Regions from separate parts of the Achromobacter sp. 1011811831 genome, predicted to be linked through region 1. Evidence: predicted binding sites of a transcription regulator. Region 1 holds the regulator's gene; the other holds the start of a gene.
What was found. The regulator HrcA, encoded in region 1, represses chaperone genes, less so after heat shock. The targets are predictions, from matches to a motif close to TTAGCACTCNNNNNNNNNGAGTGCTAA.

Region 1 (9,192 bases):
CAGGATGCCGTTGGCGTCGATGTCGAACGTGACTTCGATCTGCGGCACGCCACGGGGCGACGGCGGAATGCCTTCGAGGTTGAACTCGCCCAGCGCCTTGTTGCCGGCGGCGATTTCGCGCTCGCCCTGGAACACCTTGATGGTCACGGCGGGCTGGTTGTCGTCGGCGGTCGAGAAGGTTTGCGAGAAGCGGGTCGGGATCGTCGTGTTCTTCTGGATCATCTTGGTCATCACGCCGCCCAGGGTTTCAATGCCCAGGGACAGGGGGGTGACGTCCAGCAGCAGCACGTCCTTGCGCTCGCCCGACAGCACGGAACCCTGGATGGCGGCGCCGGCGGCGACGGCCTCGTCGGGGTTCACGTCCTTGCGCGGATCCTTGCCGAAGAATTCCTTGACCTTCTCCTGCACCTTGGGCATGCGGGTCATGCCGCCGACCAGGATCACGTCGTCGATGTCCGAGACCTTGACGCCGGCGTCCTTGATGGCCACGCGGCAGGGCTCGATGGTGCGCTCGATCAGTTCCTCGACCAGCGCTTCCAGCTTGGCGCGCGTGATCTTCAGGTTCAGGTGCTTCGGACCCGAGGCGTCGGCCGTGATGTACGGCAGGTTGATCTCGGTCTGCTGCGCCGACGACAGTTCGATCTTGGCCTTTTCGGCGGCTTCCTTCAGGCGCTGCAGGGCCAGCACGTCCTTGGACAGATCAACGCCCTGTTCCTTCTTGAACTCGGAGATGATGTAGTCGATGATGCGCTGGTCGAAGTCTTCGCCGCCCAGGAAGGTGTCGCCGTTGGTCGACAGCACTTCGAACTGCTTCTCGCCATCCACGTCGGCGATTTCGATGATGGACACGTCGAACGTGCCGCCGCCCAGGTCATAGACGGCGATCTTGCGGTCGCCCTTCTCGTTCTTGTCCAGGCCGAAGGCCAGCGCGGCCGCGGTCGGCTCGTTGATGATGCGCTTGACTTCCAGGCCGGCGATGCGGCCGGCGTCCTTGGTGGCCTGACGCTGGCTGTCGTTGAAGTACGCGGGCACGGTGATGACGGCCTCGGTCACTTCCTCGCCCAGGTAGTCCTCGGCGGTCTTCTTCATCTTGCGCAGCACGTCGGCCGACACTTGGGGAGGCGCCATCTTGTTGCCGCGCACTTCCACCCAGGCGTCGCCGTTGTCGGCCTTGACGATCGCATAGGGCATCAGGTTGATGTCCTTCTGCACCGCCTTTTCGTCGAACTTGCGGCCGATCAGGCGCTTGACCGCGTACAGCGTGTTCTTGGGGTTGGTCACCGCCTGGCGCTTGGCCGGGGCGCCGACCAGGGTTTCGCCGTCGTCCATGTAGGCGACGATGGAAGGCGTGGTGCGGGCGCCTTCGGCGTTTTCGATGATCTTGACCTGCCCACCGTCCATGACAGCCACGCAGCTGTTGGTCGTGCCCAGGTCGATGCCGATGATTTTGCTCATGGTGGGTTTACCTTGAATGTATATCTATGAAAATAGAGAAAATTTACTGTCCCCGCATAACTGGGGCCGCCGGCAGGGTTTTTCAAGACGTCCCGGCGGAATTTTCCGGAGGCGGCTCACGCAGCCGGCGGATCGCCGCCGTGAACTGGGGCACGCCCGGCCAGCCGGTGATGCGTCCCAGCCGCTTGCCCGCCCGGTACAGCACGAAGGTGGGCACGCCATGCAGCGAAAAACGCCGGCCCAGCGGCTCGTCCGCGTAGACGTCGGCCTCGAACCAGCTCAGATCCAATTCCAGCAGCGCGTCCCGGTGCAACAGGGCGGTCTGCTTGAAGATATTGCAGTTGTAGCAGTCCTGCCCCCACAGGAACACGCAGCGCAGATCGTCGCCCGGCGCCTGGACCACGGCCGCGTCGAATCCGGCGGAATCGACGTGGCGCATGCCGAAGGCCTCGAAGAAGCTGGCCGGGTCGAAATGGGTCGCGCTCATGGCTGGGGGGCCGTCCGGTTTCAGCCCTGGCCGGCGGACACCACCACCAGCGCGGGCCGCAACGTGCGGTCGGCGATGGCGTAGCCCTTCTGCAGCAGCTGCAGCACGGTGTTGGCGGGCTGATCGGCCGGCACCGACGAAATCGCCTGGTGCAGGTGCGGATCGAACTTGTCGCCCTGGGCCGGCGCGATTTCCTTGAGCAGGTTGCGCTCGAAGGCGGCGGCCAGCTGCTTCAGGGTCACCTCCACGCCTTCGCGCAGGGTGTCCACGGTCTGCTCGGGCTGGGCCAGCGCGGCTTCCAGGCTGTCCTTGACCGGGACCAGGCTCTCGGCGAACGACTCGATGCCGAACTTGCGGGCCTTGGACACGTCTTCCTGGGCGCGGCGGCGCACGTTCTCGGCTTCCGCGCGCACGCGCAGCAGCTGGTCATGCTGTTCATTGACGGTGGCCTGGGCGGCGTCCAGCTGGGCGCGCAGCTCGTTCAGCTCGGCCAGCAGGTCGTCCTGGGCGGCGGGGGCCGCGTCGGCGGCGGCGCCGTGCTCGGGCGTCTGGTCTGCGGGCTCGTGGGGTGCCGTCATGGGGAATCCTCCAAAAAGAATGGCTTTCGCAGACATGAATGGGGGCCAATACCCCTATTTCAAGCCCGGGATAGCGAAATATTCCCCGGCGGCGGAACCTTTGCGGAAAATTGGGGTCGCCTTACTTTTTCCTGTGCGGCTGGGCAGGCGCGGCCGGGTCGCTGGCGGGAAAGCTGTCCTTCAGCGCCCGGTCGACCCGGGCCTCGTCCGTTTCCGGCTCGGGATGGACGGCGATGGGGTCGCTGGCGGGAAAGGTCTCGGCCAGCGCCTCGTCCAGCTCATGCTCGACCTGATCCTCGTCCACCGGGGTAGCTACCGTCCCCTTTTTCACGGTCTTGCCAGTCTTGGGATCATGATGCATGAGCCTGCTCCTTCAAGTCGGTGAGGACGCGCCCCACCCTTGCAGATGCCTGGCCGTCAAGCCTGCCAGGCCGGCGATCCAGGCAGGATCGTCGTTCAGGGCGGGAATGTAGCGGAACTGCTTGCCGCCGGCGCCGAGGAAGGCATGGCGGCACTCCTGGCTGATTTCCTCCAGGGTTTCCAGACAGTCTGCCACAAAACCGGGGCACACCACGTCCACGTCCGTCACGCCGGCGGCGGCCAGCATCTTGAGCGTGGGCTCGGTATAGGGCTCCAGCCAGCGGGCCGCGCCGAAGCGGCTCTGGAAGGTGACTTCGATCTGCTCGCGCGGCAGCGACAGGCGCTGCGACACGAGCCGCGCCGTTTCCATGCAGTCGCGGTAGTAGGGATCGCCCAGCTCGATCGAGTAGCGCGGCAGGCCGTGGAAGCTCATCACCAGCTTCTGCGGACGGCCATGCTCGCGCCAAAAGGCTTCGATGCTGCCGGCCAGCGCGTCCAGATAGAACGCATCTTCATGGAAGCGCTTGATGAAGCGCAGCTCGGGCTGGTCACGCAGGCGGCCGGCGTGGCGGGTCACGGCGTCCACCACCGTGGCGGTGGTGCTGGCGGCGTACTGCGGATAGAGCGGCACGGTCAGGATGCGCTCGCAGCCCTGCGCGCGCAGCCGGCTGATCGCGTCCGGGATCGACGGATTGCCGTAGCGCATGCCCAGCTCCACCGTCGCTTCCACGCCCGCCTCGCGCAACGCCGCGGCCACGCCCTCGGCCTGGCGGCGGCTGTAGACCATCAGCGGCGAGCCCTCCTGCAGCCAGATGCCGGCGTAACGCGGCGCCAGCTTCTTCGGACGCATGGTCAGCACCAGGCCGTGCAGTATCGGCTTCCACAGATAGCGTGGGATTTCGATCACGCGCGGGTCGGACAGGAATTCGCCCAGGTACTTGCGGATGTCCCGGGCCGTGGGCGTGTCCGGGGTGCCCAGGTTCACCAGCAGCACGCCGACCTTGCCTGGCGCGCGCGGCGGCGGATCCTCGTTGAAGGGATCGTCCTGCTCCGGCTCGGGCAGGTAGCGTTCAGGCCACAGGTACTTGAACAGGCGAAGAAACACAAAAACTCCCCTTCCTCCGCGAGGAGGATGCAGCTTTGACTGGGAACTACTGGTTGTGGCTGAGCGCGTTGGACAGGAGGCGCGCCGTGATGTCCACGATGGGAATGACGCGCTCGTAGGCCATGCGGGTCGGGCCGATCACGCCCAGGGTGCCGACCACCTTGCCGTCGACCCCGTAGGGCGCGGTGATGACGGACACCTCTTCCATCGGCACCAGCTGGGAATCGCCACCGATGTAGATCTGCACGCCCTGCGCGCGGCTGGACACGTCCAGCAGCTGCAGCAGGTCGGTCTTTTTCTCGAACAGCGCGAACATCTTGCGCAGCCGGTCCATGTCGGAGGCGATGTCGGTCACGTCCAGCAGCTTGCGTTCGCCGGAGATCACCACGGCGTCGCCGTCCTCGGCCGCCTCGGCGCTGGCCTCGACCGCGGCCTGCATAAGGCGCGAGATGTCCTCGCGCAGCTGGGCGAGTTCGGTGGACAGCGTGCGGCGCACGGCGTCGAAGGACTTGCCGGCGAAATGGACGTTGAAGAAATTGCCGGCCTCCAGCAGCTCGGACTCGGCGTAGTCGCGCTGCACGAACAGGATGCGGTTCTGCACGTCGCCGTCCGGCGTGACGATGATGAGCAGCACGCGCTTGTCGGACAGGCGGATGAATTCGATCTGGCGGAACACTTGGGCGCGCTTGGGCGTGAGCACCACGCCGGCGAACTGGGTCAGGTTGGACAGCAGCGCGGCGGCGGCGTTGACGGCCCGGGTGGGCTCGGCCGCCGACAGCATCTCGCCCATGTTGCGGGGCTCGAGCTGGTACGACTGCACCGCCAGCAGGGAATCGACGAACATGCGATAGCCGCGCGGCGTCGGCACGCGCCCAGCCGAGGTGTGGGGGCTGTGGATCAGGCCCAGCTCTTCGAGGTCCGCCATGACGTTGCGGATCGTGGCCGGGGAAAGATCGAAGACTTTGGATAGCGTCCGCGAACCCACGGGCTGTCCATCGGCGATATAGCGTTCGATCAACGCCTTCAGTAACGCGCGTGCACGGTCGTCCATGGCGGGTATTTTAGGGAATCTTTTCCAATTGAGGCGATTTTTGTCCCGCAAGCGTATATGCGGCCCCATATAATCGGCAAACTGGCCCATTCCGGGCAAGTGTCGCGTTTTCCAGCGTCGCCTTTTCTGATCCGCTCGCAGCCATGCACTTTCCCACCGTCGCCCTGATCGGCAGATACCAGGACACCGGCCTGGACGCACCGTTGCGGGCGCTCGCGCTCGCCCTCAGGCAGGCCGGTCGGCAGGTGCTGGTCGACGCCGACACGGCGCGCAACACCGGGCTCACAGAATTCCCCGCCGCCTCGCTCGAAGAGATCGGCCAGAACGCCTCGCTGGCGGTGGTCATGGGCGGCGACGGCACCGTGCTGGGCGCGGCGCGCCACCTGGCGCCTTTCGGCGTGCCGCTGGTCGGCATCAACCACGGACGCCTGGGCTTCATCACCGATATCCCGCTGCAGGACTCGCAGGCCGCGCTGGCGCGCGTGCTGGAAGGCAGCTTCCAGATCGAGGAACGCATGCTGCTCGAGGGCAGCGCCTGGCGCGGCGAACAGCAGCTGTATTCCGCCACCGCGCTGAACGACGTGGTGCTCAACCGCGCCGGCCGCGGCGGCATGATCGAAGTCCGCGTCGAACTCGACGGCGCCTTCATGTACACGCAGCGCGCCGACGGCCTGATCATCGCCACGCCCACCGGCTCGACCGCCTACGCGCTGTCGGCCAACGGCCCCATTCTGCATCCGGGCATGAACGCCATGGTGCTGGTCCCGGTGGCGCCGCAGACGCTGTCCAACCGTCCCATCGTCATTCCCGACAGCGGCGTGCTCAACATGACCCTGACCGCCATGGGGCGCGTGGGCGTGGGCGCCAGCGTGCACTTCGACATGCAGACCTGGTCCGACCTGCAGCCCGGCGACCGCATCGTGGTGCAGCGCTCGCGCCACAATGTCCGCTTCGTGCATCCCGAAGGCTACAGTTTCTTCTCCACCCTGCGCCGCAAGCTGCACTGGAACCTGATGCCGCAGGCCACCGACAACGTAGAGTAGTTAGCGCCCCCCCATGCTGCGCACCCTGCATATCCGCGACTTCGTCATCGTCGAACAGACCGAGATCCATTTTGGCCCGGGTTTCACCGTGTTTTCCGGCGAGACCGGAGCGGGCAAGTCCATCCTCGTCGACGCCCTGGCCCTGGCCCTGGGCGAGCGCGGCGACGCCAGCGTGCTGCGCGAGGGCGCGGCGCGCGCCGACATCTCCGCCGTCTTCGACACGCCCGCGGCGCTGCGCCCCTGGCTGGCCGAACGCGAATTCGACGCCGACGAAGAACTGGCCCTGCGCCGCGTGATCGACGCCCAGGGACGCAGCCGCGCCTACATCAACGGCACGCCCGCCACCGTCGCGCAACTGCGCGAGCTGGGCGACAGCCTGGTCGACATCCACGGCCAGCACGCCCACCAGAGCCTGATGCGCCCGGACGCGCAGCGCGACCTGCTGGACGCGCACGGCGGCCATGGCGAACTGCGCCAATCCGTGGGCCAGGCCTGGAAGCTCTGGCGCGCGCTGGCCCGCCAGCTCGAAGCCGCCGAGAAGGACGCCGCCGGCCTGGCCGCCGAACGCGAACGCCTGCAATGGCAGGTGGAAGAACTCGACCGCCTGGACCTGGGCCAGGACGAATGGGACGCGCTGCAGTCCGAACATACGCGGCTGTCGCACGCGCAGTCGCTGCTGGACGGCGCCGGCCAGATCCTGGAAGCGCTGGACGGCGACGGCGATTCGGCCCATCACCGGCTCAATGCGGCCGGCCAGCGGCTGCAGCACATGCTGCGCCACGATCCCGGCCTGCAGGGCGTGGTCGACGAGATCGAATCGGCCCGCATCGCCGTCAGCGAAGCCGTGTCCGACCTGAACAACTACGTCAGCCGTGTCGACCTGGATCCGCAGCGGCTGGCCGACGTCGAGGCCCGCCTGAGCGCGGTGTTCGAGACGGCGCGCAAGTTCCGCGTCGAGCCCGACGGGCTCTGCGGCCTGCGCGAAGACCTGCACACGCAGTTGTCGGCCCTGCAGGCCGCCGCCGACATCGACAGCCTGCGCGAGCAGACCCAGGCCGCCCAGTCGCGCTACGACGCCGCTGCCGCCAAGCTCGGCACGGCGCGGCGCAAGGTCGCCAAGGACCTCGGCAAGCTGGTCACCCAGGCCATGCAGACGCTGGCCATGCAGGGCGGCCGTTTCGAGCCGACGCTGTCCGCCGCGGCGCCGTCCGCGCACGGCAACGAACAGGTGGAATTCCTGGTGGCCGGCCATGCCGGCACCTCGCCGCGCCCCCTGGCCAAGGTGGCCTCGGGCGGCGAGCTGTCGCGCATCTCGCTGGCCCTGTCGGTCATCGCCAGCCGCGCGGCGCGCGTGCCCACGCTGATCTTCGACGAAGTCGACAGCGGCGTCGGCGGCGCGGTGGCGGAAGTGGTCGGCAAGCTGCTGCGCGAATTGGGCGAGCGGCATCAAGTGCTGTGCGTGACCCACCTGCCCCAGGTCGCCGCCTGCGCCAACAGCCAGTTCCTGGTCAGCAAGGCGGAATCGCGCGGCACCACCCGGTCCAGCATCGAGGCGCTGGACGACGCCGCCCGCGTCGAGGAAATCGCCCGCATGCTGGGCGGCATCAAGCTCACCGCCACCACCCGCGAACACGCGCGCGAAATGCTGGAAGGCGCCGTCCAGGCCACGCGCTGACCCGGACCTGCCGTCAAGCGCGCCTGGCGCTCGGCGCCTCGTGCTGACGATAAAAAAAGCCCCTTCCATTGGAAGGGGCTTTTGATTTCACCGATCCGCGACGAGCGCGGCGCGAATCGGGGGGAATCAGGCTTGCTGCGTCCGGGCGCGAAGCCCAAGCCCGGACACAGGGGGGGGTTCAGCGGCCTTTCAGGCAGCTGCCGCAGATGCCGTACAGCACCATGGCGTGGCTTTCCAGCGCGAAGCCGTTGTCCTTGGCGACCTTCTGCTGGCGCTTTTCGATGTCGGGATCCGAGAATTCCACGACCTTGCCGCAGTTGGTGCAGATCAGATGGTCGTGATGGTCGCCGTCGTTCAGCTCGAACACGGCCTTGCCGCTGTCGAACTGGCTGCGGGCCAGGATGCCGGCTTGCTCGAACTGGGTCAGCACGCGGTAGACGGTGGCCAGGCCGATCTCGACGTTCTCGCCGATCAGGGCGCGGTACACGTCTTCGGCGCTGAGGTGCCGTTGGTCGGATTTGCGAAAAATATCAAGAATCTTCAGGCGCGGGAACGTCGCCTTCAGCCCCATGTTTTTCAGTTCGCTTTGGTCGGTCATGGTGTAATCGCTCTCCGTCCGCGTTGGCATGGGCAAGGATCAGGGGAAAACCGCAAGCGGGCCGCCCGGAATTCATGCCGCCCCGCGGAACTATCCTTATGAAACCTTTATGATAACGGTTTTGTCTGCTTCCAAATAATAGGGGCGCGTAGTGTCCATGATTGCACGAATTCCCTCCCGTTCGCTGAAGACCGGCTTGGCCGTCGCCGCCCTGGCCTTCGCCCTCGCGGGCTGCTCGTCCGGCAAATGGGGTTTCCCGTACAAGGCGGGCGTCCAGCAGGGTAACTGGATCACCCAGGAACAGGTGGCCTTGCTGCAGCCCGGCATGTCCCGCGAGCAGGTGCGCTTCGCGCTGGGCAGCCCCACGCTGACCAGCGTGCTGCACGCCGACCGCTGGGACTACCCGTACTACTTCAAGCCCGGCTACGGCGACGCCCAGGAGCGCAAGTTCACGGTCTGGTTCGAGAACGACCGCCTGGTGCGCTGGGAAGGCGACAAGCAGCCCGAGCTGCAGCCCTACCAGATCAACACGCCCAGCGCCCAGGGTGACGAAAAGGCCGAGAAGCGTCTGAACGAAGACGAAGCCCGCCTGAAGGAAGAGCAGGACGCCAAGAAGCGCGACAGCGCGGCCCCCGTCGACCCCGCCACCCAATACCCCGGCCAGCCGGGCAACGCGCCCGAGCCGCTGCGCTGACACCAAGGAATTCCCACATGCGTATTGCAATCGCAGGCGCCAGCGGCCGCATGGGCCAGATGCTGATCGAAGCCGTGCTCGCCGCCGACGGCCTGGAACTGGCAGTGGCGCTGGACCGCAAGGACTCGGCCTCGCTGGGTCAGGAC
Region 2 (9,192 bases), on a different contig from region 1:
GCGCAGGCGGTTCAGCACCAGCGTCTGCTGCGTTTCGGCCAGGCCCAGTTCCCAGGGCGTGCCGACGTGCTTGATGGACGACACCGGCGAGGCGCCCGTGCCGCCGTCATGGCCGGCGATCACGACGTGGTCGGCCTTGGCCTTGGCCACGCCCGCCGCCACCGTGCCCACGCCCACTTCGGACACCAGCTTGACCGAGATCGAAGCCTTGGCGTTGACGTTCTTCAGGTCGTGGATCAGCTGGGCCAGGTCCTCGATCGAGTAGATGTCGTGGTGCGGCGGGGGCGAGATCAGGCCCACGCCCGGCACCGAGTAGCGCAGCTTGGCGATGTATTCCGAGACCTTGTGGCCGGGCAGCTGGCCGCCTTCGCCGGGCTTGGCGCCCTGGGCCATCTTGATCTGGATCTGGTCGGCCGAGGACAGGTACTCGGCGGTCACGCCGAAGCGGCCCGAGGCCACCTGCTTGATCTTCGAGCGCAGCGAATCGCCCTTCTTGAGCGGCACGTCGGCTTCGATGCGGTCGGCGCCCAGCACCGAGGCCAGCGTGTCGCCGTCCTTGATGGTGCTCTTGCCTTCGCGCATTTCGGCGCGGTAGCGCAGCTCGTCCTCGCCGCCTTCGCCGGTGTTGGACTTGCCGCCGATGCGGTTCATGGCCACGGCCAGCACCGAGTGCGCCTCGGTCGAGATCGAGCCCAGCGACATGGCGCCGGTGGCGAAGCGCTTGACGATGTCCTTGGCCGGCTCGACGTCGTCCAGCGGAATGGCGCGCGACGGGTCGAAGCGGAACTCGAACAGGCCGCGCAGCGTCATGTGGCGGCGGCTCTGGTCGTTGATGATCTGCGCGTACTCCTTGTACGTGCGGTAGTTGTTCTGGCGCGAGGCGTGCTGCAGCTTGGCGATGGAATCCGGCGTCCACATGTGCTCTTCGCCGCGCACGCGGTAGGCGTACTCGCCGCCCGCTTCGAGGTCGTTGGCCAGGACCGGGTCGTTGCCGAACGCGGCGCGGTGCTGGCGCAGCGCTTCCTCGGCCACCTGGAAGATGCCGATGCCTTCGATATTGGACGCGGTGCCGGTGAAGTACTTGTCCACCAGCGCCTTCTGCAGGCCGACGGCCTCGAAGATCTGCGCGCCGGTGTAGGACATGTAGGTCGAGATGCCCATCTTGGACATGACCTTGTTCAGGCCCTTGCCGATGGCCTTGACGAAGTTCTTCACGGCCTTTTCGGGATCGCCCATCTTGCCCAGCGATTCCAGCGCCAGGTAGGGATGGATCGCCTCGGCGCCGTAGCCGCCCAGCAGCGCGAAATGGTGCACTTCGCGCGCCGAGCCGGTTTCCACCACCAGGCCGGCGTTGGTGCGCAGGCCGGCGCGGATCAGGTGCTGGTGCACGGCCGACGTCGCCAGCAGCGCGGGGATGGCCACGCGCTCGCCGTCGACCAGGCGGTCGGACACGATCAGGATGTTGTAGCCGCTTTGCACCGCGTCCACGGCGCGTGCGCACAGCGCGGCCACGCGGGCCTCGATGCCCTCGGGGCCCCAGGCGGCCGGGTAGGTGATGTCCAGTTCATAGCTGCGGAACTTCTTGCCCGTGACCTGTTCGATGTCGCGGATCTGCGCCATGGCGGCGAAGTCCAGCACCGGCTGCGACACTTCCAGGCGCAGCGGCGGGTTGACGTTGTTGATGTCCAGCAGGTTCGGCTTGGGGCCGATGAAGGACACCAGCGACATCACCAGCTGTTCGCGGATCGGGTCGATCGGCGGGTTCGTCACCTGCGCGAAGAGCTGGCGGAAATAGTTGTAGAACGGCTTGGCGCGGTCCGACAGCACGGCCAGCGGGGCATCGTTGCCCATCGAGCCGATCACTTCCTCGCCGGTCGTGGCCATGGGCTCCAGGATGAACTTGTAGTCTTCCTGGGTCCAGCCGAAGGCCTGCTGGCGGTCCAGCAGCGAGACGGACGATTGCGTGGCCAGATTGCCCTGGCGCGGGGCAGGCAGCGATTCCAGCTTGATCTGCAGGCGCTCGATCCACTGGCGGTACGGGCGGCTGTTGGCCAGCTGCAGCTTGATCTCGGCGTCGTCGATGATGCGGCCCTGTTCCAGGTCGATCAGGAACATCTTGCCGGGCTGCAGGCGCCACTTCTTGACGATGCGGTTCTCGGGGATGGACAGCGTGCCGGCCTCGGAGGCCAGGATCACCATGTCGTCGTCCGTCACCAGGTAGCGGGCCGGGCGCAGGCCGTTGCGGTCCAGCGTGGCGCCGATCTGGCGGCCGTCGGTGAAGGCGACGGCGGCGGGGCCGTCCCAGGGTTCCATCATGGCCGCGTGGTATTCATAGAACGCGCGGCGGCTCTCGTCCATCTGCGTGTGCTGTTCCCAGGCTTCCGGGATCATCATCATCATGGCGTGGGCCAGCGAGTAGCCCGAGTTCACCAGCAGTTCCAGGCAGTTGTCGAACGTGGCGGTGTCCGACTGGCCTTCGTAGACGATGGGATAGAGCTTCTTCAGGTCGTCGCCCAGCACGGCCGACTGCATCATGCCTTCGCGCGCGCGCAGCCAGTTGAAGTTGCCCTTGACCGTGTTGATCTCGCCGTTGTGGGCGATCATGCGGTACGGGTGGGCCAGCGGCCAGGCAGGGAAGGTGTTGGTCGAGAAGCGCTGGTGCACCAGCGCCAGGGCCGAGACCGTGCGCGGGTCGGCCAGGTCGCGGTAGTAGCGGCCGACCTGGTCGGCCAGCAGCAGGCCCTTGTAGACCACGGTGCGCACCGAAGCCGAGGGCACGAAGTATTCCTTGCCGTGGGCCAGGCGCATGTTCTGGATGGCGTGGCTGGCGGTCTTGCGGATCACGTACAGCTTGCGTTCCAGCGCGTCGGGCACCATGACGTCGGCGCCACGGCCGATGAAGAGCTGGCGGATGACGGGTTCGCAGTCACGCACGGCGGGGGACATGGGCATGTCCACGTCCACCGGCACGTTGCGCCAGCCCAGCACGACCTGGCCTTCGGCCCGGACCGAGCGTTCCAGCTCCTGCTCACAGGCCAGGCGCGAGGCGGTTTCCTTGGGCAGGAAGACCATGGCCACGCCGTATTCGCCGGGCGGCGGCAGCACGATGCCTTGCTGGCTGAATTCGTCGCGGTACAGGGTGTCGGGAATCTGGATCAGGATGCCGGCGCCGTCGCCCATCAGCTTGTCGGCGCCTACGGCGCCGCGATGGTCCAGGTTCTCCAGGATCTTCAGGCCCTGCTGAATGATGGCGTGGCTTTTCTTGCCCTTGATGTGCGCCACGAAGCCGACACCACAGGCGTCATGCTCGTTCTGCGGGTGATACAGGCCCTGGGGGGCGGGCAGGCCGATGCGGCTGGCATCGATGGGGGTCGCCGTGGGGGTGCGACAGGAATCGTTCAAGGTGTCTTTGGGCATGGCGCGCTCCGCAGTGGGCCTGCTTCGTAATGTTGCAGTGCAGGAGAAGGACAATACCCCTGGCGGTGGTAGGGTGCAATAAAAATATTGGGGGTGCGTCCCTAAATTAATTTAATTGTTTCATCGTATTAAATATATAGGGACATATTTAAACCCGCATGAATAAAGGCTTTGCGGGGAGGAGTGAAAAAGGCGGATATCGACTTTGCACTGCAAGTGTGCAAATATCAGAAATACGTCCCCATTAAAAAGGACGTTCTCGGCATCGGTTCCCGTGGAATCCGTGGCAATAATCCATCAGATCGAGCAGGCTTCTTCGTTGAGGGGCGGCCACGGCGGCCTGCCGCCGGCCCGCGATCCGAGGGGCCGGATGTGGAGTGGGCGCCGAAAAGCAAACGCGCCGCGCGGCATGGCCGGCGGCGCGTCAATAATGGGGATGGATTAGTGTGAGGATCCGGAAACCGGCGTCACAGGCGTGGGCGTCGCTTCGGAAGCGTCCCCTGCTGTCGCGGGCGTGGCCGGTTTCTTGCGCGGACGTCCGCGCTGTCCTGGCGCGACCCGGCGGCTGGCGGTGTGGGCCAGGCTGGCGATGAAGCTGGGGCCGCCCAGCGCCCACTGGCCGGATACCGCCTGATCGATGCGCTGGGATTCCTCGCGCGACAGGCCGTCCTGCAGGCGCTTGCGGTAGTTGGCCTGGCGGTCGAACGGCGTATTGCCGCAGGCCCAGTAATCGGCGTGGTCCGACTGCCATTGCGCGGGCGGCGCGCTGGTGTTGCCGGTATGGCTGCTGGCCGAGGACCAGGGCCAGGAATCGGGATCCTGCGACGCGCCGCTGCGCACCGGATAGGTTTCCAGCCAGACCTGCGAGGGCAGGACCCAGGCGCCGGGCTCGAGCAGCGCGGAGCGGTAGCGGCCCGCGAAGACGCGGCCGCCGCGCAAGCGCGCCGCGAGGTTGCGGCCCAGCGTCTGCATCAGGCGCGGCAGGCCTTCCTCGTCGGCGGGCGTGGCCAGCAGCAGGATGCGGTCGTTGGCGAGCAGCCAGGCGTGCACCGACACCCGGTGGCGTTGGGCGGACTCGCCCAGCCAGGTGGCCAGTTGATTGAGGATATCGGCCGGCGCGGGTTGCGACGGCGCCGCCAGGGGCTGGATGAAATTGGCTTGCACCAATTGGGGCAGCCCGGGGGCGTACAGGCGGGGCAGACGTGCCATAGTGTCAGCGCTTGCGCATCCGGAAGAACGGGATGTCTTCTCTCACGTATATAAATAGTGCCACGGTGGCCGCCGGTCAAGCCCCCTGATCACAAACTGGGCACGGAAGCCGGATTTTTTTTCAATGGCTCGTACCCAGCCGCGTCGCCCGTTCCGGGCGGCAAGCCCGCGTGGACGGGCGCTGCATGGGGACAAACCAGATGCCGGTCGTCCGTGAGGCGCAGGTTAACATTTGGCGACGGAACGTCGTACCGTGGATATACCCTAATCCCAAAGGATGTCCACGCCGCGATCCGGCCCGTCCGCCACCCTTCCCCGGCCCGCAAGTCAGGGCGCATCTTTCAACCCGCATCCGGAGGACTCCCGCATGGCCGCGGCCTTGGAACTCATTTCCCAGCATCGCTGCTTCGGCGGCTCGCAGCGCTATTACCGCCACGACTCGGCGGAAATCGGCCTGCCGATGCGTTTTTCCGTCTTCGTGCCGCCGCAGGCCGAACAAGGCCCGGTGCCGGTGTTGTTCTACCTGGCCGGGCTGACCTGCACCGAGGAAACCTTCATGATCAAGGCTGGCGCGCAGCGCGTCGCCGCCGAACTGGGCGTGATGCTGGTGGCGCCGGACACCAGTCCGCGCGGCGCCAACGTGCCGGGCGAGGACGAGAGCTGGGACCTGGGCACCGGCGCGGGCTTCTATCTGGACGCCACCGCGCCCGCCTGGAGCCGCCACTACCGCATGGACAGCTACGTCACCCGCGAGCTGCACGCCATCGCCACGGGCGGCGAGCTGCCCGGCGACGCCGCGCGCGCCGGCATCTTCGGTCATTCCATGGGCGGCCATGGCGCGCTGGTGCTGGCCCTGCGCAACCCGGGCAAGTACCGCTCGGTCTCGGCTTTCGCGCCGATCGCCGCGCCCAGCCGCTGCCCCTGGGGCAAGAAGGCGTTCGGCGCCTATCTGGGCGACGATGTCCAGGCCTGGGCCGCCTATGACGCGTCGGCGCTGATGGCGCGGCTGCGCCAGCCCTTCCCTGGCGGCATCCTGGTCGACCAGGGCCAGGCCGACCAGTTCCTGGCCGAACAGTTGTATCCCGAGGTGTTCGAGGCCGCTTGCGCCCAGGCCGGCCAGCCGCTGACGCTGCGCCGTCACGAGGGCTACGACCACGGCTATTACTTCATCTCGACCTTCATCGAGGATCACATCCGGTTTCACGTCGAGCAGCTTGGAAAACCGGCGGCCTGAAACCCCGCTTCTATACTGGTCGGCCTGCCGCCGCAGGCCGGCGCCGCGCCCGGCACGCGGCGTTCTTGCCCTGATGAGGAACGCCTGATTTGATCAACGGTTTCGCTCCCTTCGCCTGGATCCTGCTGGGCGCCGTCGTGGTCCTGTTGCCGGGCCTGTTCATGCTGCTGGGCCGGGGCGGCCCGAAAGATGAGCGCGGCCGCCGCCTCTTCCAGTTCCGGCCGGTACGACGCCTGTTCGGGCTGATGCTGGTGGCGCTGGGCTGCGTGTCGGGCCTGTTGGCGCTGTCGCTGGTGCAGTTCTTTCGCCTGACCACGGACGCGCCGGTCGCGCGCCTCGAGGTCCGCCAGCAGGGCGACGGCCAGTTCCAGGTGCGCGCCAGCGCGCCGGGCATCGGCGAGAAGCAATATGTACTGTATGGCGACCAGTGGCAGATCGACGCCCGCGTGGTGCGCTGGAAGCTGCCCGCCCTGATGGCGGGCGTGCCGCCGTTGTACCGGTTGGAACGGCTGTCCGGCCGCTATGGCGATGCCGCGCGCGAAGCCGCCGCCACGCGCTCGGTCCATTCGCTGGACGACTGGCCGGCGCCCGACCTCGGCTCGCTGAAGAAGAGCTTCCCGAACTGGTTTCCGTTCGTCGACGTGCAGTTCGGCAGCGGCGCCTACATGCCCCTGTTCGACGGGGCCCGCTACCAGGTCTTCCTGGATCCCCGGGGCGCGCTGTTCGCCCGCCCGGACGGACAGGCCACGGAGGAAGGGCTCAAGCGCCTGGGCTGGTGAGGCCGGGCCCGTCCCGGCCGTCGCCGGCGGGCGGGGCCTTCCGCGACGTGCGCCAGTGAAAATAAATGGGGCCACGTCATCAGGAGCGAAACTTTGACGCGCCGCAATAGTCGAATTAGCACTCCCATAACCAGAGTGCTAAGATCGAATCCATGTCGCTTTCCCTGAGCTTTCCGGAGACCTCCGCCATGAAGCAACCCAGTACCTCGTTGGCCGCTTCCGGCAACGCCCTGGCGTTGGCCATCGCCAATCCGGGCGCGCTGGGCACGATCGACGCGTACATTTCGGCCGTGAACCGCCTGCCGGTGCTGTCGGCCGAGCGCGAAACCGAGCTGGGCCGCCGCCTGCGCGACCAGGAAGACTTGTCCGCCGCCCGTGAGCTGGTGCTGTCGCACCTGCGTCTGGTGGTATCCGTGGCGCGCCAGTATCTCGGCTACGGCCTGCCGCATGCCGACCTGATCCAGGAAGGCAACGTCGGCCTGATGAAGGCCGTCAAGCGCTTCGACCCCGAGCGCGGCGTGCGCCTGGTGTCCTTCGCCGTGCACTGGATCAAGGCCGAGATCCACGAATACATCATCCGCAACTGGCGCCTGGTCAAGGTTGCCACCACCAAGGCGCAGCGCAAGCTGTTCTTCAACCTGCGCAGCATGCGCCCGGACGGCCAGACGCTGGATCCGGAACAGGTCGACCACATCGCGCAGGAACTGAACGTCCGCCGCGAAGACGTCAGCGAAATGGAAGTGCGCATGTCCGGCCGCGACATGTCGCTCGAGAACCAGGACGATGACGATGACAGCTACGCGCCCATCGCCTATCTGTCCGACGAAGGCCGCCAGGAGCCGACCCGCGTGCTGGAACGCGCCGCGCGCGACCACCTGCAGAGCGCCGGTCTGAATGGCGCGCTCGAGGCGCTGGATCCGCGCTCGCGCCGCATTGTCGAGGCGCGCTGGCTGCAGGACGACGGCGGCGCCACGCTGCATGAGCTGGCGCAGGAGTTCGGCGTGTCGGCTGAGCGTATCCGCCAGATCGAGGCCGCCGCGCTGAAGAAGATGCGGGGCACGCTGGCTGCCTGACGCCGCAATGCCAGACAAGCCCGGGGCCGCGCAAGCGGCCCTTTGCTTTTGCGGCAAGCCGATAGCGATTCGTCGCGGGCCTGCGTCCAGGATCTATGGTCATCGTTGCATCAATAAATTGATACAACTTCGCTAAGGAATTTCACCAGATTGCAGAAACTTAATCGGGTGGGCCGCGCCTAACTTCATGTAGACCGCGAACTCCGGTTAGCAGTCTTGTCATCCGTCTCGGCTTCTCCTCTTTCCCCTCCCCTATGAGACGGATGCTTGCGGGGCACCTGTATATACCGGTGCCCCGATTTTTTTTGCGCGCGCGATTCGCAGCCGCGCATGGATCGCACCCGGCTGGTGCGTCATGGGCGGCGGTCGGCGTCCTTCAGGCGACCCGCGCAACCTCGGCGGCATTCACGGTTTGCGGTTCCTGCACCCGCCGCACGCCGGTCGCCAGCGAGCCATCCTTGTACAGCTTGATCCATCGATAGCCCGGCGCCTTGCCGTCGACCACGTGCCGGCCGTCGCGCACGCTGAACTGGAAGCAGGTCGATGGCGTGGCCAGGATGCGCAGATTGTGCCGGCGGCGGTCGAACTCGTGATGCACATGGCCCCACAGCAGCACGCGCGCCTGCGGCCAGCGCGCCAGCAGCTGGAACAGGCGTTGCGGGTTGTCGATCATCATGGTGTCGTGCCAGTGCGTGATCGGCATGGCGTTGTGATGCGTGGCGACCAGCGCGGGTCGTTCCGGCGCCTCGGCCAGCGCGCTTTCCAGCAGGTCGAGCTGGCTGTCGGGCAGGTGTCCGCCGTTGGAGCCGGGCACGGTGGTGTCCAGGCAGATGACGCGCCACGCGCCCACATCGGTCACCGGCTCGCTCCAGGCGGGCAGCGCGCGGCGCAGCGTGTCGGGCGCGTCGTGGTTGCCGGGCAGGCAGCGGATGCGGGCGCCGGCCAGCGCCGGGCTGGCCTGCAGCATGCCGGCCAGGCGCTGATAGGCCGCCATTTCGCCGTCCTGCGACAGGTCGCCCGTGGCCAGGACCAGGTCGGGACGCTTGTGGTCGGCCTCGATCTGGCCGAGCACCGCGCGCAGGCTGGCGTCGGTGTTCACGCCGAGCATGGAGGTCTCGGCCTCGCCGAACAGATGGCAGTCGGTAAGCTGGACAAGCAAGGCGGGCGCGCCGTCGCGCGGCGCTTGGGACTGAGTGCGGACCAAGGGCCGCTCCTGCGTAGTTGGCACGGCTCTACATTATCCAAAAACCGGCGCCCGCGCGCGCGATGGCGCTGCCTCCGGACCGCTCAATCGTGAGCAAGCGTGAATTGCCTGACGGAACAGCTCGGAAAAACCGCTATTCTTGTCAAACTTCGCACACGCCTCACGATCTGGACGCGGCTTTACATGGATGTCGGTTTTCTCGTATTCGGCCTGGCGGGCCTGCTCACGCTGGTCTGCTTCATGCCGCCGCTGGCCGGTCGCCTCAAGCTGCCCTAT

Region 2: a site for HrcA is predicted at 6,755-6,781, ahead of rpoH (RNA polymerase sigma factor RpoH). Genes of this name have one in related genera too.

The regions. Positions count from the first base shown of each region.
Region 1 is NZ_JCBANG010000001.1:186,108-195,299, reverse strand. Features, by position in the region: gene dnaK (molecular chaperone DnaK) at 1-1,455, opposite strand, end outside; gene AC6LJ9_RS00770 (thioredoxin family protein) at 1,538-1,942, opposite strand; gene grpE (nucleotide exchange factor GrpE) at 1,963-2,520, opposite strand; gene AC6LJ9_RS00760 (hypothetical protein) at 2,642-2,881, opposite strand; gene hemH (ferrochelatase) at 2,894-3,985, opposite strand; gene hrcA (heat-inducible transcriptional repressor HrcA) at 4,032-5,036, opposite strand; gene AC6LJ9_RS00745 (NAD kinase) at 5,180-6,079, shown strand; gene recN (DNA repair protein RecN) at 6,093-7,754, shown strand; gene fur (ferric iron uptake transcriptional regulator) at 7,933-8,352, opposite strand; gene AC6LJ9_RS00730 (outer membrane protein assembly factor BamE) at 8,510-9,046, shown strand; gene dapB (4-hydroxy-tetrahydrodipicolinate reductase) at 9,064-9,192, shown strand, end outside.
Region 2 is NZ_JCBANG010000013.1:58,224-67,415, reverse strand. Features, by position in the region: gene AC6LJ9_RS07640 (glutamate synthase-related protein) at 1-3,417, opposite strand, end outside; gene AC6LJ9_RS07635 (hypothetical protein) at 3,859-4,626, opposite strand; gene fghA (S-formylglutathione hydrolase) at 4,994-5,860, shown strand; gene AC6LJ9_RS07625 (hypothetical protein) at 5,950-6,639, shown strand; gene rpoH (RNA polymerase sigma factor RpoH) at 6,792-7,712, shown strand; gene AC6LJ9_RS07615 (phosphodiesterase) at 8,089-8,916, opposite strand; gene AC6LJ9_RS07610 (cation:proton antiporter) at 9,100-9,192, shown strand, end outside.